DNA from 3 places in the Streptomyces sp. NBC_00078 genome. Region 2 is predicted to be linked to each of the others. Evidence: predicted binding sites of a transcription regulator. Region 2 holds the regulator's gene; each other region holds the start of a gene.
The links. The regulator HspR, encoded in region 2, represses chaperone genes until heat shock. The targets are predictions, from matches to a motif close to TTGAGNNNNNNNNNCTCAA.

Region 1 (10,431 bases), 2.9 Mb from region 2:
CGTACGCGTTCCTTCCGGAGCTGCTGCCGGAGCCGGACGGCACTCCGCCCGCGACCTTCGTCGTCGTGCACAGGGGAAACGACGACGGCGCCTACATCAACGCGTACAGCTGGGTGTGGGACAACGTCCTGCACTACGCGAACGCGGCGGCGGGCCAGCCCGTGATCGGCTGCCCCGACCACGACCCGACGCACTTCGTCAGGCCCGGACTGCCCTGGATCGGCTGCGTCTTCGAACTGCCGCCGGTGCTGCACGAACGGGACGCCTGGGTACGGCACCTGCTCAGCCCCGAAGTCCCGGACCTCGACGCCTACCTGGCCGATTCCCTGCCCGAAGGAACCACTGGAGACCGCTCATGAGCAGCCCGCACGACTTCGACTTCCTCCACGGCGAGTGGCAGGTCGTGAACCGCCGCCGCACCGACTTCCTCGACCCGGACAGCGGCTGGGAGGAGTTCCCGGCGACGGCCTGGTGCCGACCGTTGTTCGACGGGGCCGCGAACGTGGACGAGATCGACATGCCTCACCTGGGTGCGAAGGGGCTCACGCTCCGGCTCTTCGACGCGGAGACGAAGGAGTGGTCGCTGAACTGGTCGTCGAGCCGCAGCGGCCGGCTGTTCCCGCCGGTTCTCGGGCGCTTCGACGGCGATCGTGGCGAGTTCTACGGCGACGACACCCACGACGGCAAGGACGTCCGGGTGAGGTACGTGTGGGCGGACGTGTCGCCGGTCTCCGCGCACTGGGAGCAGGCGTTCTCCGTCGACGACGGGCAGACCTGGTCGGCCAACTGGACGATGGACTTCAGTCGGCTGCCGGCTTCCTGAAGGCACGCAGGGTGAACTCCGGGTCGGCGCGCGGCCGGTCCTGGTCGGGCAGCGCCTGAATCCGCGCCACGAACCGCTCGGTGACCGGGTCGCCGGGCGGCAGTACCGTGAACCAGCCGCGCCGCAGGTCCGCGGCGGTGCGCCGAGGGCTACGGCCCTGGCCGTGTCCCGGGAAGCGGTCCTGCCCGGCCGGGGACAGGCGGTGCGCGGCGGCGTACACCTCCACGAGCGGTCCGGCGTCCCGGGCCGGGCGGCGCGGGCGCGGTGCGAGGACGGCGTCGATGTCGCTGCCGACGTCGTGGGCGGCCGCCTTGTCGACGGTGGTGACGTAAACACCGCCGGGCCGCAGTACACGGGCGCATTCGGCGACCGTGGCCCGCACGTCCTCGGGTTCGTCGAGCAGATGCAGCAGCCACACGGTGGCGACCGCGTCGAACGTCGAATCCGGGAACGGCAGCCGGCGGCCGTCGGCCAGCAGGACCGAGCCCGGCAGGCGGGCTGCCGCCATCCGTGCCATGCCGTCCGTCAGATCGGCGCCCGTCACCCGGGTCGCGGGCCGCGCGGCCGCGAGCCGCCTGGTGACGATCCCGGTGCCGCAGGCGAGGTCGAGGAGCCGGCCCGCGTCGGCGGGGACCAGGCGCAGCACGGCGTCCGCGGCGGCCGCGGCCCTGGGTTCGCCGCCGCGCGTGACGTCGTACGCGCCGGCTTCCTTGTCGTAGTCGAGCACGCCGGTCAGTGTGCCCCGTGGCCCTGTGCCAGGTCCTCGACCTTGCGGGCCAGACCGAAGTCGAGCTCGGTGACCCTGCCGCCCGCACTGTGCGTGTTCACGGACAGGGACACCGTGTTGTAGCCGAGGGCGAGGTCGCTGTGGTGGTCGAGCTCCTCCTGGACCTGGGCGATGTGCACGACCATCGCCGTCGCCGCGAAATGCGTGCCGAGCCGGTAGGAGCGGGTGATGCGGTCCCCGTCGAGGGACCAGCCCGGCAGCTCGGCGAGCCGGTCCTCGATCTCCTTCTGCGACAGCGGTTCGACAGCCATGACCTCGCTCCTTCCTGGGGGTATGTCCTCAGCCTGCCACAGCCGTGCCACGACGGCCCTGGTCAGTAAGGGGGTGCCCGATCACAGGGCCGCGGACACGCACGGCACCGAGATCGTCGGCGAGCGGGGAGATCCACACCCGCTCCTCGGCTACGGTCGTACGTATGACCACTGTCGCGACCGGACACCCGGCATCCGCAGCCACCTCCGACGGCAAAGGGGTCGGCCCTCTGCTGAGGGCCTGGCGGGAGCGGCGGCGGGTCAGCCAGCTGGAGCTGGCACTGCGTGCCGACTCCTCGGCGCGGCACATCAGCTTCATCGAGACGGGCCGTTCCCGGCCGAGCGAGCAGATGGTGCTCAGGCTGGCCGAGCACCTGGACGTCCCGGTACGCGAGCGCAACGCCCTGCTGCTGGCGGCCGGTTACGCCCCGCACTATCCGGAGACCCCGCTGGACTCGCCCGCGTTGGACGCACTCCGCCAGGGCATGGAACGCCTCATCCAGGGCTACGAGCCCTACCCCGCGCTGGTGGTCGACGCGGTGTACAACGTCGTCGCGGCCAACCGGGGCATCACGATGCTGCTGGAAGGTGTCCCGGAGTCCCTGCTCGAACCGCCGTTGAACGCCATGCGGCTGACGCTGCACCCCGAGGGCCTGGCGCCCCGCATCCGCAACCTCCGTGAGTGGCGCGGCCATCTGCTCGCCCAGATGGAGCGGCAGATCGCGCTGCACCGCTCGGAGCCACTGCGGGCGCTGTACGAGGAGGTGGCGGCCTACCCGGTGCGCGAAGCGGAGCACGCGCGCGAACCGGTGGACCCGGTCCCCTACTTCGCCCTGCCGATGCAGGTCGAGCACGAGGGCCGGACGCTGTCCTTCATCTCCTCCATCTCCACCTTCAACACCCCCATGGACGTGACGGTCGCCGAGCTGGCCATCGAGACGTTCCTCCCGGCCGACCCGGCGACGGTCAAGTACCTTCAGTCGCTTCTTCCCTGACGTGCCCTCAGGGCCGCGTACTGCAACAGGGCGAAGCCTGCCACGGTGACCGCCTGCAGCACCGTCCACACCGCACCGGCCGCACTGGGCGTGAGCCACACCGCCAACGCGACACAACTGAGCGCCGCCCAGGCGAGGTTGGCCTCGACCACGTCCCGCACGGGCAGCGTGGCCGGGCGGGCGCGGGAGGCGAGCACCCCTACACCGGCGGCGAACACCGCGAGGAATACGCCGAGTTCGAGGAGCAGTCCCGAGCCGACACCGAGAAACCGGCCCAGCGGTCCGGACGCGGCGAGGCAGAGGAGACCGTTGGCGCCGGTCACGGCCGCGTCCAGGGCGAGGAAGCGACGCAGCGCGGTGTGCGGGTCACGGGTCCGGGCGAGCGCGGTGAACTGGGTCGCGGACATGGCGAATCGTCCTCCGCCGAGGTGCGGTCGTGGCAGCTGGGACCCGGGTGCCGAGGGGTGATGCGGCACCGGCCGGCCCCGCCGACGACCCACGTGGCGAGCGCCTCACCATCGATCCCGTGAGACCGGCACCGGAACATGGCACACTGCTCGCGCATACTTCGGCGGGTAGGGGAGGCGTGGCGTGAGCGAACGGCGTCCCGCGCCCACCGTCGGTCAGGTGGTCCTCGGCAAGCGACTGCAGGAGCTGCGGGAGACGGCCCGGCTCAAACGTGAGGAGGCCGCTCGCGTCCTGCGGGTGGCCCCCGCGACCGTACGGCGGATGGAGATGGCCGAGGTCGCCCTGAAGATCCCGTACGTCCAGGTGCTGCTGGAGACGTACGGCGTCCCGGACGACGAGGCGGCCGCGTTCGTCGCCCTCGCCGAGGAGGCGAACCGGCCGGGCTGGTGGCAGCGGTTCCACGACGTGCTGCCGGACTGGTTCAGCCTCTATGTGAGCCTGGAGGGCGCCGCGACCATCGTCCGCTCCTACGAGCCGCACTTCGTACCCGGACTGCTGCAGACCGCGCAGTACGCGCATGCCGTGATGGAGGCGGGAACGGTCGGGCAGACCGGACCGGAGACCATCGAGCGGCATGTGTCCCTGCGGATGGCCCGCCAGCGGCTCCTGGAGCGCCCGGATCCGCCCCACCTGTGGGTGATCATGGACGAAACGGTCTTGCGGCGTCCGGTGAGCACCCGCGGCGAGGTGATGCGCGAACAGCTGGACAAGCTGCTGGACTTCGCCGAGCGCGACCGGGTCACGCTGCAGATCGCCGAGTTCAAGGACGGCCCTCACCCGGGGACGTACGCGCCCTTCACGCTGTTCCGCTTCGGCGAACCGGAGCTGCCCGACATGGTCTTCACCGAGTACCTGACCGGGGCCCTGTACCTCGACTCGCGCACGGAGGTCTCCGCACACCTGGAGGTCCTCGACCACATGACGGCGCGGGCCGCGTCGGCCCAGCGCACGAAGAGGATTCTGCGGGAGTGCCGCAGGAACTTCTGAGTCCGTCCCGGTCACGAACGCCTCAGCCACGAACGTCTGAGTCACGCACGGCACCGTTCCCCATCGCATCGAGGAGCAGACACCGCATGACCGGTTCCGACGCCGCGCCGCAGATCGACACCAGCCGGCCGCATCCCGCCCGCGTGTACGACTGGTGGCTGGGCGGCAAGGACAACTACCCGGTGGACGAGGAACTGGCGCGCAGGATTCTCGCCCTGGACAACACCGCGGTACGTGGGGCACGGGCCAACCGGAGGTTCATGCACCGGGCCGTCCGCACGGTTGCCGAGGCGGGGATACGCCAGTTCCTGGACATCGGCACGGGCATCCCCACCGAGCCCAACCTGCACCAGGTGGCGCAGGGCGTGGCACCTGAGGCCCGGGTGGTGTACGCGGACAACGACCCGATCGTGCTGCGGCACGCCCAGGCGCTGCTGCACGGCTCCGCCGAGGGCAGCACGGACTACGTGCACGCGGACGTGCGGGACGTCGGCACGCTCCTTGCGCGGGCCGAGGAGTCCCTGGACTTCACGCGGCCTGTCGCACTGTCGCTGGTCGCGTTGACCCACTACCTGGGTGACGAGGCCGACGGCGACGATGTCTACGGAATGGTGGGGAGTTACGTCGCGGCGCTGGCCCCGGGCAGCTGTCTGATCCTGTCGCAGGTCACCCCCGACCTGAATCCGGAGGCCGTCGCAAAGGCCGCCGGTGCCTTCCGGGCCGGTGGCACGCCCTTCCACCCCCGGTCGATCACCGAGTTCCGGCGCTTCTTCGACGGCCTGGAACTGCTCGGCCCCGGTGTGATCCCGGTGACCGGATGGCGCCCGGAGGCCGAGGACGTGGCGGTGCAGGCGGAGGGTGTCGTGCCGGTGTACGCAGGTGTCGCCCGCAAGCCCGGCCCGGCTCTGCCCCGCCCCTGACCCGTACGGCTGCCGTGAACGGGTGCGTTCCCCCGCTCGCCCCTAGCGTCGTAGGCCAGAGCGAGCAAGGGAGCGACGCACGTGGCCGACACGCGGATACCGCCCACCGGGCCGGGAGCGGCGCTGTTGCTCGCCGGCCGCTTCTTCCGGCCCGGTATCCCGGCGCCCGATCCGCACAGCATCGGCCTGACCTGCGGGCGGGAGGCGGACGCCTTCCACCGGGACCGCTGGAGCCATGACAAGGCCGTGAACTCCACACGCGGAGTGACGTGATTCCGACGGCGGCCGTGGGCGACGCCCGCCGACCGGAGGCCACGGCCGCCACTGCCGGCTCTGTGACAGGTGCGGTCTCGACCACGCCGGCGGGCCAGGGATCGGCGGTGACAGCCCCTTCGGTCAGGACCCGGGGCGCAGGCGGCTGCCGCTGGTGCCGGTGGAGAACTTCCACCTGCTGCGCGGACGCCGGAGCGCCGACCATCCGGCCGAGGCGGCCGACGACCCGGTCGGCCCGGCCGACGTGAAGGAGACCTGATGCCCTCGGACGCCGTGCTGTACCAGGCGGCAGCACTCTGCCTGACCTATCCCGACGAGGACTTCCGGGCCCGGCTGCCGCTGCTGCGCGAAGCGGCCCCGCAGCTGCGGGAGTTCGTGGATCACGCGGCCGTCACACCGCCTCAGGAACTGGCCGCGCACTACGTCCAGGTCTTCGCCTCCGAGAACCGCCACAGCCTCTGTCTGAGCTGGTGGCGGGACGGGGACACCCGGCAGCGCGGCATGGCGCTGGTCCGCTTCCAGGAGGTATACCGCGCCGCCGGCCTGGAGTTCACCGGCGAGGAACTGCCCGACTTCCTGCCCGCCGTGCTGGAGTTCGCGGCGCGCACCGGCGACACGGACGTGCTGACGGAACACCGTGCCGGACTCGATCAACTCCGGTGCCGGCTCACCGAGTTCGGCACTCCGTACGCGTCTGTCCTGGATGCCGTGTGCGCCGCCCTCCCCCTCGGACACACGAGGGCGCGCCCATGACCACACCGCTGCGGGTTTCCTGCCGTATGTCGCCGTCGCCCTCCTCCTCACCGGCCTGATCCGGGCCGAGGGAACCACCGCCAGGCCGGGGTTCTAGGCCGCGCCGCCCTTGGTGTCACGGTCGTCCTCGTCGACGATCTCTGCGTCGACCACACCTTCCTCCTCCGGCGGTGCCGTGTGCTGTTCGGTGCCGGTGCCGGTGCCGGTGTCCGTGTCGGTGGGGGTCTGGTCGGCCTGGGCGTACATGGCCTGGCCCATCTTCTGGCTGACGGTGGCGAGTTTCTCGACGCCGGTGCGCAACTCACCCGTCTCCGCGTTCCGTTCCAGCAGGCCCTTCAGTTCCGTGACGGCCTCCTGGACCTCCGTCCTGGTGTCCGCGGGAATCCGCTCCTCGTTGTCCCGTATGAACTTCTCGGTCTGGTAGACGAGTTGCTCGGCCTGGTTGCGGGTCTCGGCGGCCTCCCGGCGCCCCCGGTCCTCCTCGGCGTACTGCTCGGCCTCCCGCATCATGCGGTCGATGTCGTCCTTGGGCAGGGCGGAACCGCCGGTCACCGTCATCTTCTGTTCCCGGCCCGTTGCCAGGTCCTTGGCCGACACGTGCATGATTCCGTTGGCATCGATGTCGAAGGCAACCTCGATCTGCGGGATCCCGCGCGGGGCGGGCGGCAGCCCGGTCAGGTCGAAGACGCCCAGCTTCTTGTTGTACGCGGCGATCTCGCGCTCGCCCTGGTAGACCTGGATGCCCACCGAGGGCTGGTTGTCGGTGGCCGTCGTGAAGATCTCCGAACGCCGGGTCGGGATCGTCGTGTTGCGCTCGATCAGCTTTGTCATGATGCCGCCCTTGGTCTCGATGCCCAGGGACAGCGGTGTGACGTCGAGCAGCAGGACGTCCTTGACGTCGCCGCGGATGACACCGGCCTGCAGGGCCGCGCCGACGGCCACGACCTCGTCGGGGTTGACGCCCTTGTGCGGGTCCTTGCCGGTGAGGTCCTTGACCAGGTCGGTGACCGCGGGCATCCGGGTGGAGCCGCCGACGAGGATGACGTGGTCGACCGCGGACAGTTTGATGCCGGCGTCCTTGACCGCCTGGTGGAAGGGGGTCTTGCAGCGGTCGAGGAGGTCGGCGGTGAGCTCCTGGAACTGGGCGCGGGTCATCTTCTCGTCCAGGTGCAGCGGGCCCTCGGCGGAGGCCGTGATGTAGGGCAGGTTGATCGCCGTCTCGGACGAGCTGGACAGTTCGATCTTCGCCTTCTCGGCGCCCTCCCGCAGCCGTTGCAGCGCCATCTTGTCCTTGCCGAGGTCGATGCCGTACTGGCCCTTGAACTTCTTGACCAGGTGCTCGACGATCCGCTGGTCCCAGTCGTCGCCGCCGAGGTGGGTGTCGCCGTTGGTGGCCTTCACCTCGATGACGCCGTCCCCGATCTCCAGCAGTGACACGTCGAAGGTGCCGCCGCCGAGGTCGAAGACCAGCACGGTCTGCTCCTCGCCCCGGTCCAGGCCGTAGGCGAGGGCGGCGGCCGTGGGCTCGTTGATGATCCGCAGGACCTTCAGCCCCGCGATCTCCCCCGCCTCCTTGGTGGCCTGCCGCTGCGAGTCGTCGAAGTACGCCGGTACGGTGATCACCGCGTCCGTGACGTCCTCGCCGAGGTAGGACTCCGCGTCGCGCTTCAGCTTCTGCAGGACCCGTGCGGACAGCTCCTGCGCCCGGTAGCGCGTCCCGTCCACGGAGCCCTCGTCGGGGAAGCGCCACTGCGCGTGGCCCATGTGCCGCTTCACCGAGCGCGCGGTCCGCTCGACGTTCGTCACCGCCTGCCGCTTGGCGACCTCGCCGACCAGTACCTCCCCGTTCTTGGCGAAGGCCACGACGGACGGTGTGGTCCGGGCTCCCTCCGCGTTGGCGACGACCGTGGGCTCGCCGCCCTCCAGGACGGCCACCACCGAGTTCGTGGTCCCGAGATCGATCCCGACCGCACGTGCCATCTCCGTCCCCTTCCGCCAGGGCGCTTCCCAGACTCCAGCACAAAACTTGAGTGGGCTGTTGTCAATGCCGCGTGCCCCACGTAGGCCGCGTACCCCACGTACGCCGGGTACCCCGGAAACGACGGTGCCGCGCCCCCTGGCCCGCGGGGCGCGGCATCGAGGGCCGTACAGGCCGTACGGGTGTCAGGCGAGCTTGGCCGACAGAGTGATCGTCGTGCCGGTCAGGGCCTGGCTGACCGGGCAGTTCTTCTTGGCGTCCTCGGCGGCGGCGACGAAGGCGTCCTCGTCGATGCCGGGGACCGTGCCCTCGACGGTGAGGTGGATGCCGGTGATGCCCTCACCCGGCTGGAAGTTCACGTCCGCCGAGGTGACGAGCTTGGTGGGCGGGGTGCCGGAGCCGTTCAGGGCGTGCGACAGCGCCATGGAGAAGCAGCTGGAGTGCGCGGCGGCGATCAGCTCTTCGGGACTGGTCTTGCCATTGGCGTCCTGGGAGCGTGAAGCCCACGTGACCGGCTGTGCCTCGATGGCACCGGAGGAGTCGAAATTGACGACACCGCTGCCCTCGATCAGGCTGCCTTCCCAGACGGTGTGTGCGGAGCGCGTGGTTGCCACGGTGAGTCCTTCCGAATTCTGATTGTTCCTTGCGACGCCATCCGATCACATTCCGGCCTACTGCACCCGAAACACGGGCCCACGCGCGGTGAACGGCAGGCGTGCGCCCTGCGGGATGAGATACGCGTGCTCGCGCCGCACCCGCAGCACGTCGCACCAGCCGTCCGTGATGACGAGGACGGGGGCGCCCGGCGGGAAGTCGTCCGCGCGGTGCAGCAGGTCGATGCCGGGCTGCAGGGCCGTGCCCCCACGGCCGTGGACCCGGACCCGGCCGGCGATCTCGGTGACCGGCACATAGCCCGCGTCGTGCGGGGCCGCGTCGCAGAAGACGACGCGGGCGGCCGGTACGTCGCGGGCGCCGGCGTAGGAGGCGATGGCGCCGAGGGCCTTGCCGAGCAGCGTGCGCTCCATCGAGCCCGAGGTGTCGAGGACCACGCCGAAGGTGCAGCGGGCGATCTCCTCGGGCGGGAAGTAGCGGCCCGCGCGCGGGATGTCCGGGGTGGAGGACTGGCGCCGGGAGGGGCGCGCGTACGTCCGTACGGGCTGTGGGCTGGGCACGAACTCGTCGAACCAGCGGGCGAGTTGGGCGTCCCAGGGGAGCGGCGGGTGGCTCAGCGCGCGGATCTCCTCGACCAGGCCGCCCGGCAGGAGGCCGCGCTCCTGCTGCTGGTGCAGGTCCAGGCCCTGGTAGAGGCCGCGGCGGTAGAACTCGTCGAGGTCGACGTAGTCGCCGGGCGGGCCCAGCGGGGCGCCGAGGACGTCGCCGAGGCCCTTGCCGCGCAGGGTGGCAAGGCGGCGCATCCGGCGCAGGTCACCGGCGAGGCGGTCGTAGACCTCCTCGGACGAGAGACCGGCGAGGGCGGGGTCGTACAGCAGGCCCTCCGGCATGGTGCCGACCTGCATTTCGCACAGCCAGCCGTTGATGACGTAGTCGCAGGCGATGTTGAACAGGTAGGGGTCGCGGGTGCCGCAGCGGTCGCCGTGGCGCAGGGCGGCGTGCAGCATCTCGTGGGCGAGGATGAACCGCCATTCCTCGTCGTCGAAATGGCGCAGGGGGTTGACGTAGATCTCGCCGGACTCCGGGTTCACCGCGGCGACGGAGATGCCGTGGGCGCGGGTGAGTTCGGCGTCGGCGACGAGGGTGATGCCGGCCGCGATGCCGCCGAGCAGCGGGTAGGAGGAGATGAACCAGCTCAGGGCCTGCTGCCAGGGGCGCTGCGGGGCCACTTCGCCGGTGAGGGAGTCGCGGCGGCCGCCCGCCATGTCCATCGCCGCCGACACGGTCCGGGTCAGGGCGGTGGCGAACGCCAGCTGGTGGTCCGGGGGCTGCATCCAGCCCGCCCACGGCAGAAGCAGCAGGTCGGGCTCGTCGCCCGCCGTTCCGCAGCGCTCGTACGCGGGCGGGATCCCGTCCCGCCGCCAGCGCGCGGCGAGTTGCTCCTCGTCGCCGTCGGGATAGGAGGCGGGGAGTTCCTCGGGGGTGGTGCCGATGGTGAAGTTCAGCAGGAAGCGGTTGACGACGACGCAGCGCGCGGCGAGGTCGTACCGGTCGGGCTGTTCGCGCGGTTGCGGGCCCTTCACC
Region 2 (10,431 bases):
ATGCCGAGCACCGTCATCGTGCCGATGAACTCGACGAAGACGTTGTACGGAGCCCACTCGCCGATGACCGGCAGCAGCCAGTCGGCCTGGAACAGCTGGCCGATGGCGTTGACGATCGTCAGGAGCAGCGAGAAGAAGCCGACTGCCACGAACCAGTGCGCCACACCGACGATGCCCCAGCGGTTCATCCGGGTATGGCCGAGGAACTCCCTGGCCACGGTGACGGTGCGCTGGACCGGCTCGTCGGTACGGGTGCCCGCGGGCACGTCCTGGCCGAGCCGCATGAAGTTGTAGATCTGCACGATCGCGCGGGCGAACAGGGCCACGCCGACCACGATCAGAACCAGCGACACGATGATCGCGGCGAGTTGCATTTGGGGGCTCCTCGGGCCTGCGAGGGGTTTCGTTCGAGGGCGGGGCCTCGACATTACTAAGCGGTAACTTATGCGGTCCGTCTGAGACTACCCCCATCTTCCATCGCACTGTAGCCAGCCGTTTGGTGATCTGTGTCGCTGAGGGTTGCCTTAAGGGCCGGGTTCAAGGTCTCTGACGATCCGATCGTGTTATTCATGCCAAATTGGTACATTCGCGCCTAACTTAGATCCGTGCTCTACGGGATCGTCGCCGCCACCACCGCCCTTCTGCTCGCCGCCGTGCTCACCGCACTGCTGCGGGTGCCTGCCCTGCGCCTCGGGGTCGTCGAGCGCAGACGGCAGCGGCAGCGGCCCCTTCCGCTGTTCGGAGGTGTGGCGGTGGTGCTCGCCACCTGCGCGGTCGCGGTGGCCGGCGACCGGGCGGGTGTCGCGCCGCTCGGATCCGGGGTGGGCAGGCTGCTCGCCGCGGGGGCCGCGGTCTCGGCGCTCGGGCTCATCGCGGACCTGCGGCGGGTCAAGGCGCGGGTGCTCGTCGCCGGTACCGCCGTGGCGGCGGCCTGGGTGGTGCCGTACGACGAGATCGGGGTGCCCGCCGGTCTGCTCGCCGTCTGCTGGATCGTCTTCGTCGCCGTCGGGTACAAGGCCCTCGACCATGCCGACGCGCTCGCGGGGACCGTCGGGGTCGTCACCGCCTTCGGCGTCGGCGCCTGTGCGGCGGCCGAGGTGATGGACGGGCTCGCGGTGCTGCTGAGCGTGCTGGCCGCCGCACTGACGGGGTTCCTCATGCACAACTGGCCTCCCGCGCGCGTGGGACTCGGTGCGTGCGGGTCGCTGTTCGCCGGGTTCGTGCTCGCGGCGTCGGCCGTGTTCACCCAGGCCGGTTACGGGCTGGCGTCCAGCGCGGGGGTGCTGTTCCCGCTCACCGCGGTGGCGAGCGCCGACGTCCTTCTCGTGGTCCTGTCGCGGCGACTGGCCGGGCGGCCGTTGCTGCGGGGCGGGCCCGACCATCTCGCCCACCGGCTGCGGCGGTTGGGGCTCACCCCGCAGGGGGCGACCGTGCTGCCCGGGATCGGGGCGTTCGCCGGGGTGCTGGTCGGGGTGCTCATGCACATCGGGTGGACCGCCGAGTCCGGGGTGTTCTGGGTGGGGGCGGGGACGCTCATCGTCGTACTCCTGCTGCTTCGGGTGCCGGTGTACGGAGTCCGCAGACCCGTCCCCGCGCAGACCGGAAGAGCCACACAGGCCGGGAGAGTGCTGTCCACGCAGGCCGGGAGACCCGTGTCCACGCAGGCCGGGAGGCCGGTGTCCACGCAGGTCAGCGGCCACTTGCGTGTAAGGAACGGATAAGAGTTGAGCCCCTGCGACTCAGGTCTGTTGACCCATCGCCGGGTGTCGTGCACACTTGAGTCCGTTCCACTCAAGTCAGCTGGAGGAAATCACCATGGCACGTGCGGTCGGCATCGACCTGGGCACGACTAACTCCGTCGTCAGCGTTCTGGAGGGCGGCGAGCCCACCGTCATCACCAACGCCGAGGGTGCCAGGACCACGCCGTCCGTCGTCGCCTTCGCGAAGAACGGTGAGGTGCTTGTCGGCGAGGTCGCCAAGCGCCAGGCGGTCACGAACGTGGACCGGACCATCCGTTCGGTGAAGCGTCACATGGGCACGGACTGGAAGATCGAGCTTGACGGCAAGGTCTTCAACCCGCAGCAGATGTCCGCGTTCATCCTGCAGAAGCTGAAGCGCGACGCCGAGTCCTACCTGGGCGAGAAGGTGACCGACGCGGTCATCACCGTCCCGGCGTACTTCAACGACTCCGAGCGCCAGGCGACGAAGGAGGCCGGCGAGATCGCCGGCCTGAACGTCCTGCGTATCGTCAACGAGCCCACCGCGGCCGCGCTCGCGTACGGCCTCGACAAGGACGACCAGACGATCCTCGTCTTCGACCTCGGTGGCGGCACCTTCGACGTGTCGCTCCTGGAGATCGGCGACGGCGTCGTCGAGGTGAAGGCCACCAACGGCGACAACCACCTCGGTGGTGACGACTGGGACCAGCGCGTCGTCGACTACCTGGTCAAGCAGTTCGCCGGCGGTCACGGCGTGGACCTCGGCAAGGACAAGATGGCCCTGCAGCGTCTGCGTGAGGCTGCCGAGAAGGCCAAGATCGAGCTGTCCTCGTCTACCGAGACCTCGATCAACCTGCCCTACATCACCGCGTCCGCCGAAGGCCCGCTGCACCTGGACGAGAAGCTCACCCGGGCTCAGTTCCAGCAGCTGACGGCCGACCTGCTGGAGCGCTGCAAGACGCCGTTCCACAACGTCATCAAGGACGCCGGCATCTCCATCAACGAGATCGACCACGTCGTCCTCGTCGGTGGTTCCACCCGTATGCCCGCCGTGGCCGAGCTCGTCCGCGAGCTGACCGGCGGCAAGGACGCCAACAAGGGCGTCAACCCGGACGAGGTCGTCGCCATCGGCGCCGCCCTGCAGGCCGGTGTCCTCAAGGGTGAGGTCAAGGACGTCCTGCTCCTCGACGTGACCCCGCTGTCGCTTGGTATCGAGACCAAGGGCGGCATCATGACGAAGCTCATCGAGCGGAACACGACGATCCCGACCAAGCGGTCCGAGATCTTCACCACCGCCGAGGACAACCAGCCCTCCGTGCAGATCCAGGTCTACCAGGGCGAGCGCGAGATCGCGGCGTACAACAAGAAGCTCGGGATGTTCGAGCTGACGGGTCTGCCGCCGGCCCCGCGTGGTGTCCCGCAGATCGAGGTCGCCTTCGACATCGACGCCAACGGCATCATGCACGTGACCGCGAAGGACCTGGGCACGGGCAAGGAGCAGAAGATGACCGTCACCGGCGGCTCCTCGCTGCCGAAGGACGAGGTCGACCGGATGCGCCAGGAGGCCGAGAAGTACGCGGAGGAGGACCACGCCCGCCGCGAGGCCGCCGAGTCCCGCAACCAGGGCGAGCAGCTCGTCTACCAGACGGAGAAGTTCCTCAAGGACAACGAGGACAAGGTCCCGGGCGAGATCAAGACCGAGGTCGAGGCGTCCGTCGAGGAGCTGAAGGCCGCGCTCAAGGGCGAGGACACCGCCGAGATCCGCACCGCCACCGAGAAGGTCGCGGCCGTCTCGCAGAAGCTGGGCCAGGCCATGTACGCCGACGCCCAGGCCTCGCAGGCCGCGGCGGGCGGCGAGTCCGCCGGCGCCGAGGCCCCGAAGGCCGACGACGACGTCGTCGACGCCGAGATCGTCGACGAGGACCGTAAGGACGGTGCCGCGTGACGGAGGAGACCCCGGGTTTCGACGAGAAGCCTGACGTCCCCTCCGGCGCCACCCCCGACGACGCCGAGCCGCAGGCCGCCTCCTCCTCTTCGGAGGAGGGGGCTGCCCCGGCCGGGGACGCAGCACAGATCGCCGGCCTGACGGCCCAGCTGGACCAGGTGCGCAAGGCGCTCGAAGAGCGCACCGCGGACCTCCAGCGGCTCCAGGCCGAGTTCCAGAACTACCGCCGCCGGGTCGAGCGGGACCGGATCACGGTCAAGGAGATCGCCATCGCGAACCTCCTGACCGAGCTCCTGCCCGTGGTCGACGACATCGGCCGCGCGCGGGAACACGGCGAACTCGTCGGCGGATTCAAGTCCGTCGCGGAGTCGCTGGAGACCGTCGCGGCGAAGATGGGACTGCAGGCGTTCGGCAAGGAGGGCGAGCCCTTCGACCCGACGATCCACGAGGCCCTCATGCACTCGTACGCGCCGGACGTCACCGAGACGACCTGCGTGGCGATCCTGCAGCCCGGGTATCGCATCGGCGAGCGCACCATCCGCCCCGCGCGGGTGGCCGTGGCCGAACCCCAGCCGGGGGCGCAGACCGTCAAGGCGGACTCCTCGGAGTCCGGCGAGGCGGCCGACGACAAGGAGAGCGGTGGCCCGGACGAGGGCTGAGCTTGAACCGATGAGAAAGGAGGGGCGTCGAGGATGAGCACCAAGGACTTCATCGAGAAGGACTACTACAAGGTCCTCGGCGTCCCCAAGGACGCCACCGAGGCCGAGATCAAGAAGGCGTACCGGAAGCTCGCCCGCGAGTTCCACCCGGACGCCAACAAGGGCAACGCCAAGGCCGAGGAGCGCTTCAAGGAGATCTCCGAGGCCAACGACATCCTCGGTGACCCCAAGAAGCGCAAGGAGTACGACGAGGCCCGCACCCTCTTCGGCAACGGCGGCTACCGCCCGGGGCCGGGCGGCGCGGGCGGCTCGTTCAACTTCGACCTGGGTGACCTCTTCGGAGGCAACCCCCAGGGCGGCGGGGGCTCCGGAGGCTTCGGCGGCGGAATCGGTGACGTCTTCGGGGGCCTGTTCAACCGCGGCAGCTCCGGCACCACGCGGGTGCAGCCCAGGCGCGGCCAGGACATCGACACCGAGGTCAGCCTCAGCTTCACCGAGGCGATCGAGGGGGCGACGGTCCCGCTGCGCATGTCCTCGCAGTCACCCTGCAAGGCCTGCTCCGGCACGGGCGACGCGAACGGCAACCCGCGGGTGTGCCCGACATGCGTCGGCACCGGCCAGGTGGCGCGGGGCTCCGGCGGCGGCTTCTCGCTGACCGACCCCTGCCCGGACTGCAAGGGCCGCGGCCTGATCGCGGAGAACCCCTGCGAGGTCTGCAAGGGCAGCGGCCGCGCCAAGTCGTCCCGGACCATGCAGGTCCGCATCCCGGCCGGGGTGTCGGACAGCCAGCGCATCCGCCTCCGCGGCAAGGGCGCACCGGGCGAACGGGGCGGCCCGGCGGGCGACTTGTACGTCACCGTGCACGTCGACGCGCACCCGGTCTTCGGCCGCAGGGACGACAACCTCACCGTCACCGTCCCGGTGACGTTCACGGAGGCGGCCCTCGGCGGCGAGGTCAGGGTTCCCACGCTGGGCGGCCCTCCGGTCACCCTGAAGCTGCCCCCGGGCACGCCCAACGGCCGCACCATGCGCGCCCGGGGCAAGGGCGCGGTCCGCAAGGACGGCACCCGCGGCGACCTCCTGGTCACCGTCGAGGTGAGTGTCCCGGTGGGCCTGACGGGGAAGGCTCGTGACGCGCTGGAGGCGTATCGCGAGGCGACCGCGGGCGAGGACCCGCGGGCGGACCTCTTCCAGGCCGCGAAGGGAGCTTGACAGAGATGGACGGCCGTCGACGCAATCCGTACGAACTGACCGAGGAAACCCCGGTCTACGTCATTTCGGTGGCGGCCCAGCTCTCCGGCCTGCACCCGCAGACCCTGCGCCAGTACGACCGCCTCGGCCTGGTCTCGCCCGACCGCACGCCCGGCCGCGGCCGCCGCTACTCGGCCCGCGACATCGAACTGCTGCGCACCGTGCAGCAGTTGTCGCAGGACGAGGGCATCAACCTGGCCGGCATCAAGCGGATCATCGAACTGGAGAACCAGGTCGCCGCGCTCCAGCAGCGTGTCGCCGAACTCCAGTCGGCGGTCGAGGGCGCGGCGGCGGCGATGCAGCAGCGTGAGGCGGCGGTGCACGCGTCGTACCGCCGCGATCTGGTCCCGTACCAGGAGGTGCAGCAGACCAGCGCGTTGGTGGTGTGGCGGCCGAAGCGGCAGCAGTCCGACTGACGTCCTTGTGTCAGGTCGTGGCAGGGGCTCGGAGACATTCCGGGCCCCTCCGTCCTGTTCGGACCTTTGGTTGACAGACCGGCACGTATCGGCCCGACTCTAACGTTGACGTCTCATTACCCGGTTATTCCTTGACGATCGTGTGAAGAAAGCGTTGGCTGCCTTCACCTGGGCTGCGTGAAGCACCCTGGTTCGGAAGGTATTGGAAGGTAAGCGCAGTGAACACCCGTACCCGTCGTATCGCCCTGTGTGCGGCAGTCGCCACGACCGCCCTCTCGCTCTCCTCCTGCGGGGTGCTGAACGTGTCGGAGGATGGCAAGTCGGCGAGCCCCACGAAGGGCAACGACGTCACCATCGGGCTGCTGCTGCCGGAGACGGCCAACACCCGGTACGAGGACTTCGACTACCCGATCATCAAGGAGCAGGTCGCCTCGCTCACCAGGAAGCAGGGCAAGGTCGACTACGCCAACGCCGGCCAGAACGCGGACAAGCAGGCGTCCCAGATGCAGAAGATGATCGACGACGGGGTCGACACCATCCTGCTGGACGCCGTGGACGCGCACGCCATCGCCGGTGAGGTGAAGAAGGCGAAGGACGCCGGTATCCCGGTCATCGCCTACGACCGGCTGGCCGAGGGTCCCATCGACGCGTACATCTCCTTCGACAACGAACTCGTCGGCGAGGTCCAGGCCCGCTCCCTGCTCGACGCGCTGGGCAGCGGCGTCGACACTTCCGACAAGATCGTCATGATGAACGGTTCGCCCACCGACCCGAACGCCAAGCAGTTCAAGGCGGGTGCCCTGTCCGAGCTCAACGGCAAGGTGACGATCGCCGAGTCGTACGACACCAAGGACTGGGACCCGAACAACGCCCAGGCCAACATGACCGAGGCGATCAAGGCGATCGGCAAGGACAACATCGCGGGCGTCTACTCCGCCAACGACGGCATGGCCGGCGGCATCGTCAAGGCCATGGAGAACGCAGGCCTCACCAGCCTGCCGCCGCTCACCGGCCAGGACGCGGAACTGGCGGCCGTGCAGAGGATCGTGGCAGGCGAGCAGTACATGAGCGTGTACAAGTCGTACCCGCAGGAGGCCCAGGCCGCCGCGCAGATGGCCGTGGCCAAGGTGCAGGGCAAGGACATCGAGTTCGACGCCCTCACCCAGGACACGGTCGACAGCCCCACGGACAAGGGCATCCCCGCACAGCTCGTCACCGTGACCGCCCTGACGAAGAAGAACATCAAGTCGACGGTCGTCGCCGACGGCATCTACAAGATCTCCCAGATCTGCACGTCGAAGTACGCCTCGAAGTGCGTGGCGGTCGGCCTCAAGTAGGCCGGTTGTCGACCGTCTCCCTCGTGTGCCGCGCGGACGACGCGAACCCGGTGCCGGCCAGGTTCGCGTCGTACGTGGGGCAGCAGCCCGAGCCGGGGTTCACGCCACCCGGGTGAACTCCACCGACACCTCCGGCGGCCCGCCGGCCACGCCCCGGTAGATGCCCTTGTGCGGGGTGACGTCGTCGTAGTCGCGGCCCCGGGCCACCACGACATGGGACTCGTCGGCCCGGGTGCTGTTGGTGGGGTCGTAGCCGCACCAGTCGCCCGCCCAGTACTCGATCCAGGCGTGGCTCTGCCCGGCGACGGGACGCTGGAGTTCGGCCTCGCGGTCGGGGTGGAGGTAGCCGGAGACATAGCGGGCCGGCAGCCCCACGCCCCGCAGCAGGGCGACGGTGAGGTGGGTGATGTCCTGGCAGACGCCCGCGCCCTGCTCCCAGGCCTCCGCGGGGGACGTGTTCACGCTGGTGGCGCCGGGCAGGTAGGAGACCCGGCCGGCGACCAGGGCGGAGACGGCAGTCGCCGTGTCGTGCGGGTCGAGGCCGGCCGCCGCCTTGCGTGCCTTCTTGATGAGCTTCGCCGGGACCGTCGTACGGACCGTCGGATCCGTGAACTCCAACAGACGGGAGTTCATGGTGAGTTCGGCCAACTTCGCCCAGGTGGGAGCCGCCGGGAGCGGGTCCGCCGGGGACGTCTCGACCAGGCTGGAAGCGGTGATGGTGAGGTCGCCGTGCGGGTCCATCAGGTCGAAGCCGGTGACCTGGGTGCCCCAGTAGTCCCAGTACGACCAGGTGGCCGTCGCGGGGCTCACGGTGACGCGGGCGTCCAGCGTGGTCTGGCCGGGCAGCGTCAGCGGGGTCATGCGGACCTCGTTGTGCGAGGAGGCCGCGGGCTGGGCGTAGGAGACCCGGGTGGTGTGCTTGATGCGGAGGCGACGAGCCATCTCAGGCTCCTTCCTGGGCCCACTCGACGGGCCCCTGGTACGGGAAGAACCGCTCCGCCACCGCGTCCGCGGACGCCAGGCAGGCCTGCTGCAGATCCCGCAGCAGGACCGGGAGCTGGTCTTCGAGGGCGTGCCTGTCCAGGTATTCGAGGCGGGTGCGCAGCCGGCCGATGGGGCGCCGCGCCGGGTCCTGGCGGGGGCGGCCGAGCGCCGTCAGGCACTCCTCCGCCGTGGTCAGCGCGTGCAGCGCCGAGCGAGGGAAGTCCCGGTCCAGGAGCAGGAATTCGGCCACCCGCGGAGTGTCGCCGAAACCGCCGTACACGCGCGCGTACGCCTCGTCGGCGCCGGACGCGCTCAGCAGCGTCGTCCAGTCCGGCGCGTGCGCGGCGTCCAGCACCCGCACCGACAGCAGCCGTACGGTCATGTCCACCCGCTCCAGGCTGCGGCCAAGGACCACGAACCGCCAGCTGTCGTCCCGGCTCATCGTCGAGTCCGCGAGGCCGAAGAAGAGGGCCGCCCGGCGCCGTACCAGTTCCAGGTAGGCGTACGGGCCCGTGCGCCGTGCCGCGAGCCGCTGGTCGGCGAGCGCGTGCCAGGTGGAGTTGAGGCACTCCCACATCTCGGAGGAGACGGCCTCACGGGCACTGCGCGCGTTCAACCGGGCGGCGCCCAGCGCCCCTTCGATGGAGCCCGTGGAGCGGGCGTCGAAGGCCAGCTGGTCCAGGACCTGCTGCATGTCCACGCGCTCGTCCCCGGCGTCCATGCCGAGGATCGCGTACAGCGAACGGCAGGCGGCGTCCTCGTCGCGCCAGGGGTCCTCCAGCATGCGGTGCAGATACGCGTCGAGGATGCGGCCCGTGGCGTCCGCCCGCTCGACGTAGCGGCCGGTCCAGCTCAGGGCCTCGGCTATCCGGGAGAGGATCACGTCGTTCACTGCTGCTGGGCCCCTTCCTGTACGACGGCACGGGTGCCGTCTGGTCCGAGCCGGCGCGGGGCGACGGCGGGGATCGCGGCGGCCGGCTCGGGCGCCGGCGGCTCGGACTGGCCCTCGGCGAGCACCCAGGTGTCCTTGGAGCCGCCGCCCTGGCTGGAGTTGACGATCAGGTTGCCCTCCTGGAGGGCGACGCGGGTCAGCCCGCCGGGCAGCACCCAGACGTCGTTCCCGTCGTTCACCGCGAACGGCCTGAGGTCGATGTGACGCGGTGCCATGCGCTCGCCCGCGAGGGTGGGGGAGGTGGACAGGGCGACGGGCCGCTGCGCGATGTAGCCGCGCGGGTCGGCGATGACGGCTTTGCGAGTGCGTTCAAGAGTGTCCTTGTCGGCCTTCGGGCCGATGACGATGCCCTGGCCGCCCGCGCCGTCCACGGGCTTGATGACCAGCTGGTCGATCTGGTCGAGGACCGCCTCCAACTGTCCTGGCTCATCGGGCCGATAGGACTCGACGTTGGGAAGAACCGGTTCCTCGGCGAGGTAGTAGCGGATCAGGTCCGGGACGTAGGTGTAGAGCAGCTTGTCGTCCGCGATCCCGTTGCCGACGGCGTTCGCGAGTGTGACGTTGCCCGCCATGGCCGCGCCCATGATGCCGGGGCAGCCGATCACCGAGTCGGGACGGCAGTGGAGCGGGTCGAGGAAGTCGTCGTCCAGGCGCCGGTATACGACGTGGACGGGCACCTCGCCGCGCGTGGTGCGCATCCACACCCGGTTGCCGCGGCAGACCAGGTCGTGCCCCTCGACCAGCTGCACGCCCATCAGGCGGGCGAGCAGGGCGTGTTCGAAGTAGGCGGCGTTGCTGGGGCCGGGGGTCAGGACGACGACCCTCGGGTCCGGCACGCCATCGGGTGCGGCGGCACGCAGGGCGGCCAGAAGCCGGTGGCAGTACCCGTCGACGGGCAGGACGTGCTGCTCGGTGAAGAGGGACGGGAAGATCCGGGTCATGGCCCGGCGGTTCTCGATGACGTACGAAACCCCGCTGGGCACCCGCACGTTGTCCTCAAGCACCCGGAAGTCCCCGGCCTCGTCGCGTACGAGGTCGATGCCGGCGACGTGGATGCGCACCCCGCCCGGTGGCTCGACTCCCTGCGCGGACCGGTGGAAGTGGGGGGAGTTGAGCAGCAGCCGCCAGGGCACGACACCGTCCTCGAAGGCACGGCAGTGCCCGTAGGC
Region 3 (10,431 bases), 1.3 Mb from region 2:
GCCAGGCACCCTGGTTCGCCGGCTCCTCCTGGGCCCACAGGTACTTCTCGACGTTCGGGTACTTGGCGATCTCCGCCTGGAGTTCGGCACCCGGCAGCGGGTACAGCCGCTCGACGCGCACGATCGCGATGTCCGTGGCGCCGCGCTTGGTGCGCTCGGCCTCCAGGTCGTAGTACAGCTTCCCCGACACGAAGACGACCTTGCGGACCGCGGCCGCGTCGACCGTCGAGTCGCCGATGACCGGGCGGAACTGACCCGACGTGAACTCCTCCGCCTTCGACGCGGCGGCCTTGAGGCGCAGCATCGACTTCGGGGTGAAGACCACCAGCGGCTTGTGGTGCGGGTTGTGCACCTGCCACCGCAGGAGGTGGAAGTAGTTCGACGGCAGGGTCGGCATCGCGACCGTCATGTTGTTCTGCGCGCAGAGCTGCAGGAAGCGCTCGATCCGGGCCGAGGAGTGGTCCGGGCCCTGGCCCTCGAAGCCGTGCGGGAGGAGGAGGGTGACGCCGGAGGTCTGGCCCCACTTCTGCTCCGCCGCCGAGATGTACTCGTCGACGATCGTCTGTGCGCCGTTGACGAAGTCGCCGAACTGCGCCTCCCACATCACGAGGGACTCGGGTCGGGCCAGCGAGTAGCCGTACTCGAAGCCCATGACCGCGTACTCGGAGAGCAGGGAGTCGTAGACGTTGTAGCGCGCCTGCTCTTCGGAGAGGTACTGGAGCGGGGTGAAGTCCTCGCCCGTCTCGCGGTCGATGAGGACCGCGTGGCGCTGGCCGAAGGTGCCGCGGCGGGAGTCCTGGCCGGACAGCCTGACCGGGGTGCCCTCCAGCAGCAGCGAACCGATGGCGAGCGTCTCGCCCATGCCCCAGTCGATCGTGCCGTCCTCGACCATCGTCGCCCGGCGCTGCAGCTGCGGAAGCAGACGGGGGTGGACGTGGAAGTGGTCGGGGATGTTGACCTGGGACTCGGCGATCCGCTTGACGACCTCGGAGGAGATCGCGGTGGTCACCGGGACGGGGAACTCGGCCTGCGGGTCCGACACCGGGGCGACACCCGGCTGCGAGGTGGCCTCGCGGACCTCGGTGAAGACCTTCTCCAGCTGGCCCTGGTAGTCCTGCAGGGCCTGCTCGGCCTCTTCCAGGGTGATGTCGCCGCGACCGATCAGGGACTCGGTGTACAGCTTGCGCACCGAGCGCTTCTTGTCGATCAGGTCGTACATCAGCGGCTGGGTGAAGGCCGGGTTGTCCGACTCGTTGTGACCGCGGCGGCGGTAGCAGATGAGGTCGATCACCACGTCCTTGTTGAACGCCTGGCGGAACTCGAAGGCCAGCCGCGCGACGCGGACCACGGCCTCCGGGTCGTCGCCGTTCACGTGGAAGATCGGGGCCTCGATCATGCGGGCCACGTCGGTCGCGTACATCGACGAACGCGAGGACTCCGGCGCCGCCGTGAAGCCGACCTGGTTGTTGATGACGATGTGGACCGTGCCGCCGGTGCGGTAGCCGCGCAGCTGCGACATGTTCAGGGTCTCGGCCACCACGCCCTGGCCCGCGAAGGCCGCGTCGCCGTGCAGGGCGACCGGCAGGACGGTGAAGTCCGTGCCGCCCTTGTTGATGATGTCCTGCTTGGCGCGGACGATGCCCTCGATGACCGGGTCGACCGTCTCCAGGTGGGAGGGGTTGGCGGCCAGCGAGACCTTGATCTGCTCGCCGTCCAGGCCGGTGAAGGTGCCCTGGGCGCCCAGGTGGTACTTCACGTCGCCGGAGCCGTGCATCGACTTCGGGTCGAGGTTGCCCTCGAACTCCCGGAAGATCTGCGCGTACGACTTGCCGACGATGTTCGCGAGCACGTTCAGCCGGCCGCGGTGGGCCATGCCGATGACGACCTCGTCCAGCCGGGACTCCGCCGCGCTGTCGAGGACCGCGTCCAGCAGCGGGATGACGGACTCGCCGCCCTCCAGGGAGAAGCGCTTCTGGCCGACGTACTTCGTCTGCAGGAAGGTCTCGAAGGCCTCCGCCGCGTTCAGGCGGCGCAGGATGCGCAGCTGTTCCTCGCGCTCCGGCTTGGAGTGCGAGCGCTCGATGCGGTCCTGGATCCACTTGCGCTGCTTGGGGTCCTGGATGTGCATGAACTCGACGCCGGTGGTGCGGCAGTACGAGTCGCGCAGCACGCCGAGGATGTCGCGCAGCTTCATCAGGGACTTGCCGGCGAAGCCGCCGACCGCGAACTCCCGCTCCAGGTCCCACAGGGTGAGGCCGTGCTCGGTGATGTCCAGGTCGGGGTGCTTGCGCTGGCGGTACTCCAGCGGGTCGGTGTCGGCCATGACGTGGCCGCGGACCCGGTAGGAGTGGATCAGCTCGAAGACGCGCGCGGCCTTGGTGACGTCGTCGTCGTGCGAGGCGTCGATGTCCTTGAGCCAGCGGACCGGCTCGTAGGGGATGCGCAGGGCCTCGAAGATCTCGTCGTAGAAGCCGTTCTCGCCGAGGAGGTAGTTCGCGACGACGCGCAGGAACTCGCCGGACGCGGCGCCCTGGATGACCCGGTGGTCGTAGGTCGACGTGAGCGTCATGACCTTCGCGATGCCGAGCTTGTTCAGGGTGTCCTGGGAGGTGCCCTGGAACTCCGCCGGGTAGTCCATGGAGCCGACGCCCATGATGACCGACTGACCGGGCATCAGACGCGGGACCGAGTGCACGGTGCCGAGGCCGCCCGGGTTGGTCAGGGAGACCGTGACACCGGTGAAGTCGTCCATCGTCAGCTTGCCGTCGCGGGCGCGGCGGACGATGTCCTCGTAGGCCTGCCAGAACTCGAAGAAGTTCAGCGTCTCGGCCTTCTTGATGCCGGCGACGACGAGCTGGCGGTCGCCGTTGGGCTTCACCAGGTCGATGGCCAGGCCGAAGTTGACGTGCTGCGGCTTGACGAGGGTGGGCTTCCCGTCCTTCTCCGCGTAGTGCCAGTTCATCGACGGCATGGCCTTGATGGCCTGCACCATCGCGTAGCCGATCAGGTGCGTGAAGGAGATCTTCCCGCCCCGGGCGCGCTTCAGGTGGTTGTTGATGACGATGCGGTTGTCGAACAGCAGCTTCACCGGGACCGCGCGCACGGACGTGGCCGTGGGCAGTTCCAGCGAGGCGTTCATGTTCTTCGCGACGGCGGCGGCGGGGCCGCGCAGCGTGACCAGCTCCGGCCCGTCGGGGGCCGCGGGCGCGGCCTTGGCCGCAGCAGGCTTGGCCGCGGCGGGCTTCGCCGGAGCCGGAGCAGGGGCCGCGGCGGCCGGCTTCGCGGGAGCGGGCGCCGGAGCGGCGGCCGGGGCCGGTGCGGGAACCGCGGGGGCGGCCGGAGCCTGCGCAGCCGGGGCGGGGGCCGCGGGCGCCGGGGTGGTGGCCCCCGCCGCCGCATTACCCGCCGGAGCCGGGGCGGCAGCGGCGCCCGGCTTGTAGTCGGCGAAGAAGTCCCACCAGGCTCGGTCTACCGAATTCGGGTCCTGGAGGTACTGCTGATAGATCTCGTCGACGAGCCACTCGTTGGGGCCGAACGCCGCAGCGGGGTTCTTGCCCGCTTGGTCTGCGTCGGTCGAGATGCTCGAGTTACTGGGGGACTGTGGCGACACGGCGGCAACCGCCCTCTTCCGCTTCACAAGGTGATGGACAGCGGAAATAAAGGCTACGCCCCCAAGACCCCGAAGGTCAGGCCGGGCCGGTTCATCGTCGTGTAAGTCACACCGGAAAGCGTGTTTCGGGCCTGGAAATGGCGGGAAACAAACGCGGTTTCGCTACAGATCAGAGGCACTGGGAAACACCGACACAGGCCCTGCACGCGCGGCGTACGGGCATCGGCCTGATCACACGTGTCCAGCAGCGCGGACGTCGGTGGATCTTGAGGCTCCGGTTCGGACTTTACGTCAACTTTGAACGGATGTCTCTCCCGGGAGGGTGACGAGGATCCGGCAGCCACGCTCGGATTCGGCCACTCCGATCCCGCCTCCGTGGAGGTCGACCGCCCAGCGGGCGATCGCGAGCCCGAGGCCCGTACCGCCGTCGCCGCCCTGCCCGTTGGACGCGCCCGCGCCGCCCCGGTTGAAACGCTCGAAGACCCGGTGCCACTCCGAGCGCGGAATGCCCGGACCCTCGTCCAGCACCTCCAGCTCCAGCGACTCCGACTGCAGCCCGCGCCGCGCCTTCACGGTCACGCGCCCGTGCGGCGGACTGTGCTTGACCGCGTTGTCGATGAGGTTCGCCACCACCTGGTGGATGCGCTCGGGGTCCGCGTGCGCCGTCAGTTCCGGCGGGGACACGTCGAGGTGCAGATGGACGTCCGTACGGGTGTGGCTGCCGGAGCCCGAGGCGATGCCCGCGCGCGCGGGCACGGCCATGTTGGCCTCCTTCAGCACGCCCGACAGATACGGCCAGACCTCGAAACGCCGCTGGCGCAGCGGTACGACGCCGTTGTCCAGCCGGGACAGGTCCAGCAGCGTTTCCACCAGCCGGCCGAGGCGCTCCGTCTGCTTCAGAGCCGTGCGCATGGTCTCGGGGTCGGCGGTCGTGACGCCGTCGACGATGTTCTCCAGCACCGCCCGCAAGCCCGCGATGGGAGTGCGCAGCTCGTGCGAGACGTTCGCGACCAGCTCCTTGCGCTGCCGTTCCTGGGCCTCCAGGTCGTCGGCCATGCGGTTGATCGTCTGCGCGAGGTCGCCCAGCTCGTCGCGGCGGTTCTCGCGCACCCTGCGGGTGTAGTCGCCGTGTGAGATGGCCCGGGCGACCGCGTTCATGTCGTCCAGGGGTGCGGTGAGCGAATGGGCCACGAACTGCGTGATCAGCAGTGTGGCGACCATCGAGAAGACAGTGATGAAGCGCAGCTCCGTCGCCGTGCGCATCGCGATCATCATCAACCCGGTGGTGATGAGGACGGCGATGACGACCAGTGCGCCCAGCTTGGTCTTGATCGAGAACGGGCGGACGCCGCCCCAGGGCTCCTCCCCGGGGCTTCTCCGTGCGGGCGGACCGCCACTCATGGCGTCGGGGTCTCCAGCGCGTAGCCCACGCCGTGCACCGTGCGGATCCGCTCGGCGCCGATCTTCCGGCGCAGTGCCTTGATGTGGCTGTCGACGGTCCGGGTGCCCGACGCGTCGGCCCAGTCCCACACCTCGGCCAGCAGCTGCTCACGGGAGAGCACCGCGCGCGGGGTGTTCGCCAGGCAGACCAGCAGGTCGAACTCGGTGGGCGTGAGATGCACGTCCTCCGAGTGCACGCGCACCCGTCGCTGGGCGTGGTCGATCTCCAGCTCGCCGAGCCGGAGGATGCCGCTTCTGGGCGTAGCCGCCGCCAGCGCGGCACGCTCCACCCGGCGCAGCAGCACATGCACGCGCGCGGCCAGCTCTCGCATGGAGAACGGCTTGGTCATGTAGTCGTCGGCGCCGACCCCGAGCCCGACCAGCATGTCGGTCTCGTCGTCGCGCGCGGTGAGCATCATCACCGGCACCGGGCGCTGGGCCTGCACACGGCGGCAGACCTCCAGGCCGTCGAAGCCGGGCAGCATGATGTCGAGGATCAGCAGGTCGGGCTGCCAGGCCTCGGCGGTGTCGACGGCCGCCGGACCGTCACCCGCGGTCTGCACGAGGAAGCCCTCGGCGCGCAGGCGGGCCGCGATGGCGTCGACGATGGTCGCGTCGTCCTCGACCACCAGGACCCTGCGCTGCGCGCCCGGGGTCGCTGTCGTGCCGTTGTGGGATGTGTGGGTCTGCTCCATCGCCCGCCCCTGAGTTGCTTTCGGAATCCGTGGGGTGATCCGTATTTACTGGCGCAGGCATGCGCATGCCTGCGCACGCTTGCGATTGACGCTTGAATGATCTGCGCCAGGCAAGCAGGGTACGGGGAGTCACCGCGCCGCGGCTATCCAGGTCGGACGGCGATGTGCACGACGTCGGGAACGCCCCGGGCAACCGGGATCTCTTCGGTACGCACCTGTTGGAACCCGGCATTCCACAAGGTTTCTTCGAAATCCGGAGACGGCTGGGCGGACCACACCGCCAGTACCCCGTCCGGCTTCAACACCCTTGTGCAGCTTGTCAGTCCGGCCGGTGAGTAGAGATCGTCGTTGCCCTCGGTGACCGTCCAGCCGGGGCCGTTGTCGATGTCGAGGCAGAGGGCGTCGTACGTGTCGGATGTCTCATTGACGTAAGTGATCAGGTCCGCCTCGACGATCTCCGTGCGGGGGTCGGCGAGGGCCCGCGCCGAGAAGGCGGCGAGGGGGCCGTCGCGATGCCAGTCGATGATGGCGCGCTCGCGCTCCAGGACCGTGATCGCGCCCCAGTAAGGGTCGGCCGCCGCGTGCGCCAGGGAGAACCCCACGCCCAGGCCTCCGATCAGCACGTCCGGTTGCGTGCGCCGGCCCAGGGCGGCACGTGCGATGTCCACGAGGAGCCGCTCCGAGCGGCCGTCGGAGGTGTCCATCAGGAAGCAGCCGTTGGCGATGATCTGCAGCAACGCGCCGTGCCGGCGCAGCACGACCTCGCCGTACGGTCCCTCGCGCCGGTCCAGGACCAAAGGGGTGTCGCGGCTGGCGGTCATGGCCCCATCCTGCATGGGCTGCAGGGCGCGCCGCGGGCCTCACGCCGCGAGTGCCGTGAGAAAGAGGAGCGCAGGCGAGCCGTTGGGTGGCGCTGGGGGGCTCCGGTGGGGACGAGCTGGTCGCCGTACGCCGCCGCAGCCACCGTTTCCGGGGCGGTGAAGGCGTTCGAGGAACGGTGAAGGACGGCGGGAGGACGATCGGGCGGCACCCGGCACCGCCGTGAACCGATGCGCGCGGACCTCCGCGGCGACGCCATCGGCGACGCGTCCGTCCACCGCGCCGGAGAACGGGACCCGGCGACCCGGCCGACGCGCGCCGGCATCGGGGCCGATGGCACGGAACTGCCCCCGGACGCGTAAGAAGCCTGAGAGGTTGCTGTGAATCGCCTCTCGCGTGGCGTCGGTCACAGACAGGGGCCCCTGTGGTTGCCGAGGGTGGGGCGCAACAGAAGGAGCGCCTCACCGTGGAACCCACCGCGACGGCCGAGAACGAGCCCTCGGTCGCGCCCGCGCCCGGCGCGTCCGGGCTCCTGGACGGTATGCCCCGCCAGCGCGGCCCTGCGAGCATCGCGGCGCCCAGCCTGCCGGTGCCCGTCCGCACGGCCCGCGCCCTCCGTCCCTGGCGCCTCCTGCCGACCCCCACCGGCACCCCGTTCACCTTCGCCTACGCGGCCGTCCTGGTCCTCACCTCACTGATCACCGCGTATGCCTCCCCGTCTCTCCTCCACACCCTCTACCAGGCCTCCAGTACCGACGTGGCGCACCTCGTGCAGACGCCCGTCCTGGTGCTGCTCGCCAGCGCCCTGTGGGTGGCGGGCGGGATCACCTCGCCGTACATGGTCGTGTTCCTGCTCGTCCTGACCGCGCTGGAGCGGCGGGTGGGCGGGGCGCGCGCGGCCGTCGTCTTCCTGCTCGGGCACGTCCTGGCCACCCTCGCGACCGAGGGCACGGTGGGTCTCGCGGTCCTGGTGGGCCACCTCCCCGACAGCTCCCTGCACCGCCTGGACTACGGCATCAGCTTCGGCGTGGCCGCGGGCGTCGGCGCCCTGGCCGGACTGCTGACACCGTGGCTGCGCTGGCCGTTGCTGGCGCTGTTCGGCGGGATGCTGGTCGAGGACCTGATCGAGTTCACGGACCCGATGACCAACTGGGGCCACCTGATCTCGCTGGCGATAGGCATCGCGACATGGCCGATGGTCAGACGCCGGCACCGGGACGGTCCCGGCGCGGCCCGCTAGCGGCCCTGGGAGGCCCGGGGTTTTTGGGAGTCGCAGCCTGTGAGCGAGGGCGCGGACCCGCAGCGCCGTTCCTGTGAACGGCGTCGGGGGTTTGTGGCGTCGGCTATGCGAGGCCGGCATGCCCCGTTCAGGGCCGGCCCGCCGGGCCCACGAACCTCGCGCTCGTCAGCGGAGCCACGGCGCGCCAGCCCAGCGCCTCGTACAGCGCCCGCCCCGCCGGTGTCCCGGCCAGCACGCCCGTCTCGGCGCCCTGCTCGGCCGCCGCGCGCTGCAGGGTCCGCATGACCACGCTCCCGAGCCCCCGTCGCCGATGTGCCGGCGCGGTCTCTATCCGGTCGGCGACCGCCGTCGCGCCGTTCGCCGCGATCTGCCCGCGGGCCGCGAGTGACCCGTCCGGCGCCGCGACCAGCACCGTGGTGACACCGCCCCGCGTCCAGCACCGCAACCGGTGGCCGTACGGAACCTCGGTCTCCTCTGCTCCCGTCAGCGGAATCGTCATCAGATGCCCCGGCTCCGGATCCACCCACCAGCCCGCCCCCACCCACTCCCGCGCCACCGACGGATCCTGGAACACCTTCAGCCAGACACCGGCCCCGGACACCGAGCCGGCCACCTTCCGCACGGTGTTCTCGTCGACATCGTCGTTCGTCGCGCCGAAGACATGGCGCGAGACCTGGTCCACCAGCCCCACGTCGACCGTCCAGCCCCACGGTTCCGCCATCGGGGGAGCGGCCCGGCGCGAGAGGACCCACCCGTGCACCCATGCCCGTACGACCTCGTCCACGACACCACCCCTGTAATAACTGCAATCCACTTTCATCTATTACTGAAACGAAGATATGCGCAGCTCACCCCTGACCGGCAGAGATGATCGCTCACGGCGAACACGGCCTCGGGAACATTCGTGGAGTCCCGTGCATTGAGTCGGCATAACTCAACTTGACTGCCGGAGGGTAGATCATGGCTTCGACGTCCACACCGCTCACCCTGCCCGTGCTGCCACTCGACGACGAGGTCGTGCTGCCCGGCATGGTGGTGCCGCTGGACCTGAACGACCCCGACGTACGCGCCGCGGTGGAGGCCGCCCAGGCCGCCGCCCGGTCCGAACCGGGCAAGCCGAAGGTCCTGCTGGTGCCACGCATCGACGGCGCATACCCGGGCACCGGCGTGCTCGGCACCGTCGAGCAGGTCGGCAGGCTGGCCGACGGCGACCCGGGCGCCCTGATCCGCGGCCGGGGCCGCGTGAAGATCGGCGCCGGCACCACCGGCCCGGGCGCGGCGCTGTGGGTCGAGGGGACGAGGATCGACGAGAGCGTGCCGGAGCCGCTGCCCGGCCATGTCACCGAACTGGTCAAGGAGTACAAGGCCCTCGCCACCGCCTGGCTGCGCAAGCGCGCCGCCTGGCAGGTCGTGGACCGCGTCCAGGCCATCGACGACGTGTCCCAGCTCGCCGACAACTCCGGATACTCGCCCTTCCTGACCACCGACCAGAAGATCGAACTGCTGGAGACCGCCGACCCGATCGCCCGTCTCAAGCTCGCCACCCAGCAGCTGCGCGACCACCTCGCCGAGCAGGACGTCGCCGAGACCATCGCCAAGGACGTCCAGGAAGGCGTCGACAAGCAGCAGCGGGAGTTCCTGCTCCGCCGCCAGCTGGAGGCCGTCCGCAAGGAACTGCGCGAGCTGAACGGCGAACAGGACGGCGAGGAGTCCGACGACTACCGCGCCCGTGTGGAGGCCGCCGACCTCCCGGAGCACGTGCGGGAAGCGGCGCTGAAGGAGGTCGACAAGCTGGAGCGGTCCAGCGACCAGTCCCCCGAAGGCTCCTGGATCCGCACCTGGCTGGACACCGTCCTCGAACTCCCGTGGAACACCCGGACCGAGGACGCGTACGACATCATGGGCGCCAAGGCGGTCCTCGACGCCGAGCACGCGGGCCTGGAGGACGTGAAGGAGCGGATCACCGAGTACCTGGCGGTGCGCAAGCGGCGCAGCGACCGCGGCCTCGGCGTCATCGGCGGCCGGCGCGGCGGTGCCGTCCTGGCCCTCGTCGGCCCGCCCGGCGTCGGCAAGACGTCTCTCGGCGAGTCGGTGGCACACGCGATGGGCCGGAAGTTCGTCCGCGTCGCCCTCGGTGGAGTGCGCGACGAGGCCGAGATCCGCGGCCACCGCCGTACGTACGTCGGCGCCCTGCCCGGCAGGGTCGTCCGCGCCATCAAGGAAGCCGGTTCGATGAACCCGGTCGTCCTGCTCGACGAGATCGACAAGGTCGGCTCGGACTTCCGCGGCGACCCCGCGGCGGCGCTGCTGGAGGTCCTGGACCCGGCGCAGAACCACACCTTCCGCGACCACTACCTGGAGGTCGAACTCGACCTCAGCGACGTCGTCTTCCTCGCCACGGCGAACGTCCTGGAGGCCATCCCGGAGGCCCTGCTCGACCGTATGGAGCTGGTCCGCCTCGACGGCTACACCGAGGACGAGAAGGTCGTCATCGCCCGCGACCACCTGCTCCCGCGCCAGCTGGAGCGGGCGGGCCTGGACGCGGACGAGGTGACTCTCGACGAGAGTGCCCTGCGCAAGCTCGCCGGCGAGTACACGCGCGAGGCGGGCGTCCGCACCCTGGAGCG

Region 1: a site for HspR is predicted at 8,284-8,302, ahead of dnaK (molecular chaperone DnaK). Genes of this name have one in related genera too.
Region 3: a site for HspR is predicted at 8,724-8,742, ahead of lon (endopeptidase La). Genes of this name have one in related genera too.

Annotation. Positions count from the first base shown of each region.
Region 1 covers NZ_JAPELX010000001.1:7,792,612-7,803,042, reverse strand. The annotation lists gene OOK07_RS36230 (hypothetical protein) at 1-359, shown strand, start outside; gene OOK07_RS36225 (hypothetical protein) at 356-823, shown strand; gene OOK07_RS36220 (class I SAM-dependent methyltransferase) at 801-1,550, opposite strand; gene OOK07_RS36215 (4a-hydroxytetrahydrobiopterin dehydratase) at 1,556-1,861, opposite strand; gene OOK07_RS36210 (helix-turn-helix domain-containing protein) at 2,026-2,856, shown strand; gene OOK07_RS36205 (hypothetical protein) at 2,838-3,263, opposite strand; gene OOK07_RS36200 (Sco1979 family transcriptional regulator) at 3,448-4,311, shown strand; gene OOK07_RS36195 (SAM-dependent methyltransferase) at 4,398-5,231, shown strand; partial or broken gene OOK07_RS36190 (hypothetical protein) at 5,313-5,498, shown strand; gene narJ (nitrate reductase molybdenum cofactor assembly chaperone) at 5,763-6,257, shown strand; gene dnaK (molecular chaperone DnaK) at 6,351-8,237, opposite strand; gene OOK07_RS36175 (OsmC family protein) at 8,421-8,849, opposite strand; gene OOK07_RS36170 (vWA domain-containing protein) at 8,907-10,431, opposite strand, start outside.
Region 2 covers NZ_JAPELX010000001.1:4,873,787-4,884,217, forward strand. The annotation lists gene OOK07_RS22855 ((Fe-S)-binding protein) at 1-374, opposite strand, end outside; gene OOK07_RS22860 (MraY family glycosyltransferase) at 606-1,721, shown strand; gene dnaK (molecular chaperone DnaK) at 1,816-3,663, shown strand; gene grpE (nucleotide exchange factor GrpE) at 3,660-4,322, shown strand; gene dnaJ (molecular chaperone DnaJ) at 4,356-5,534, shown strand; gene OOK07_RS22880 (heat shock protein transcriptional repressor HspR) at 5,540-5,989, shown strand; gene OOK07_RS22885 (substrate-binding domain-containing protein) at 6,208-7,326, shown strand; gene OOK07_RS22890 (transglutaminase family protein) at 7,426-8,268, opposite strand; gene OOK07_RS22895 (alpha-E domain-containing protein) at 8,270-9,202, opposite strand; gene OOK07_RS22900 (circularly permuted type 2 ATP-grasp protein) at 9,199-10,431, opposite strand, start outside.
Region 3 covers NZ_JAPELX010000001.1:6,180,281-6,190,711, forward strand. The annotation lists gene OOK07_RS29170 (multifunctional oxoglutarate decarboxylase/oxoglutarate dehydrogenase thiamine pyrophosphate-binding subunit/dihydrolipoyllysine-residue succinyltransferase subunit) at 1-3,610, opposite strand, end outside; gene OOK07_RS29175 (HAMP domain-containing sensor histidine kinase) at 3,902-5,011, opposite strand; gene OOK07_RS29180 (response regulator transcription factor) at 5,008-5,745, opposite strand; gene OOK07_RS29185 (spermine/spermidine synthase domain-containing protein) at 5,889-6,566, opposite strand; gene OOK07_RS29190 (hypothetical protein) at 6,795-6,926, shown strand; gene OOK07_RS29195 (rhomboid-like protein) at 7,031-7,804, shown strand; gene OOK07_RS29200 (GNAT family N-acetyltransferase) at 7,932-8,588, opposite strand; gene lon (endopeptidase La) at 8,765-10,431, shown strand, end outside.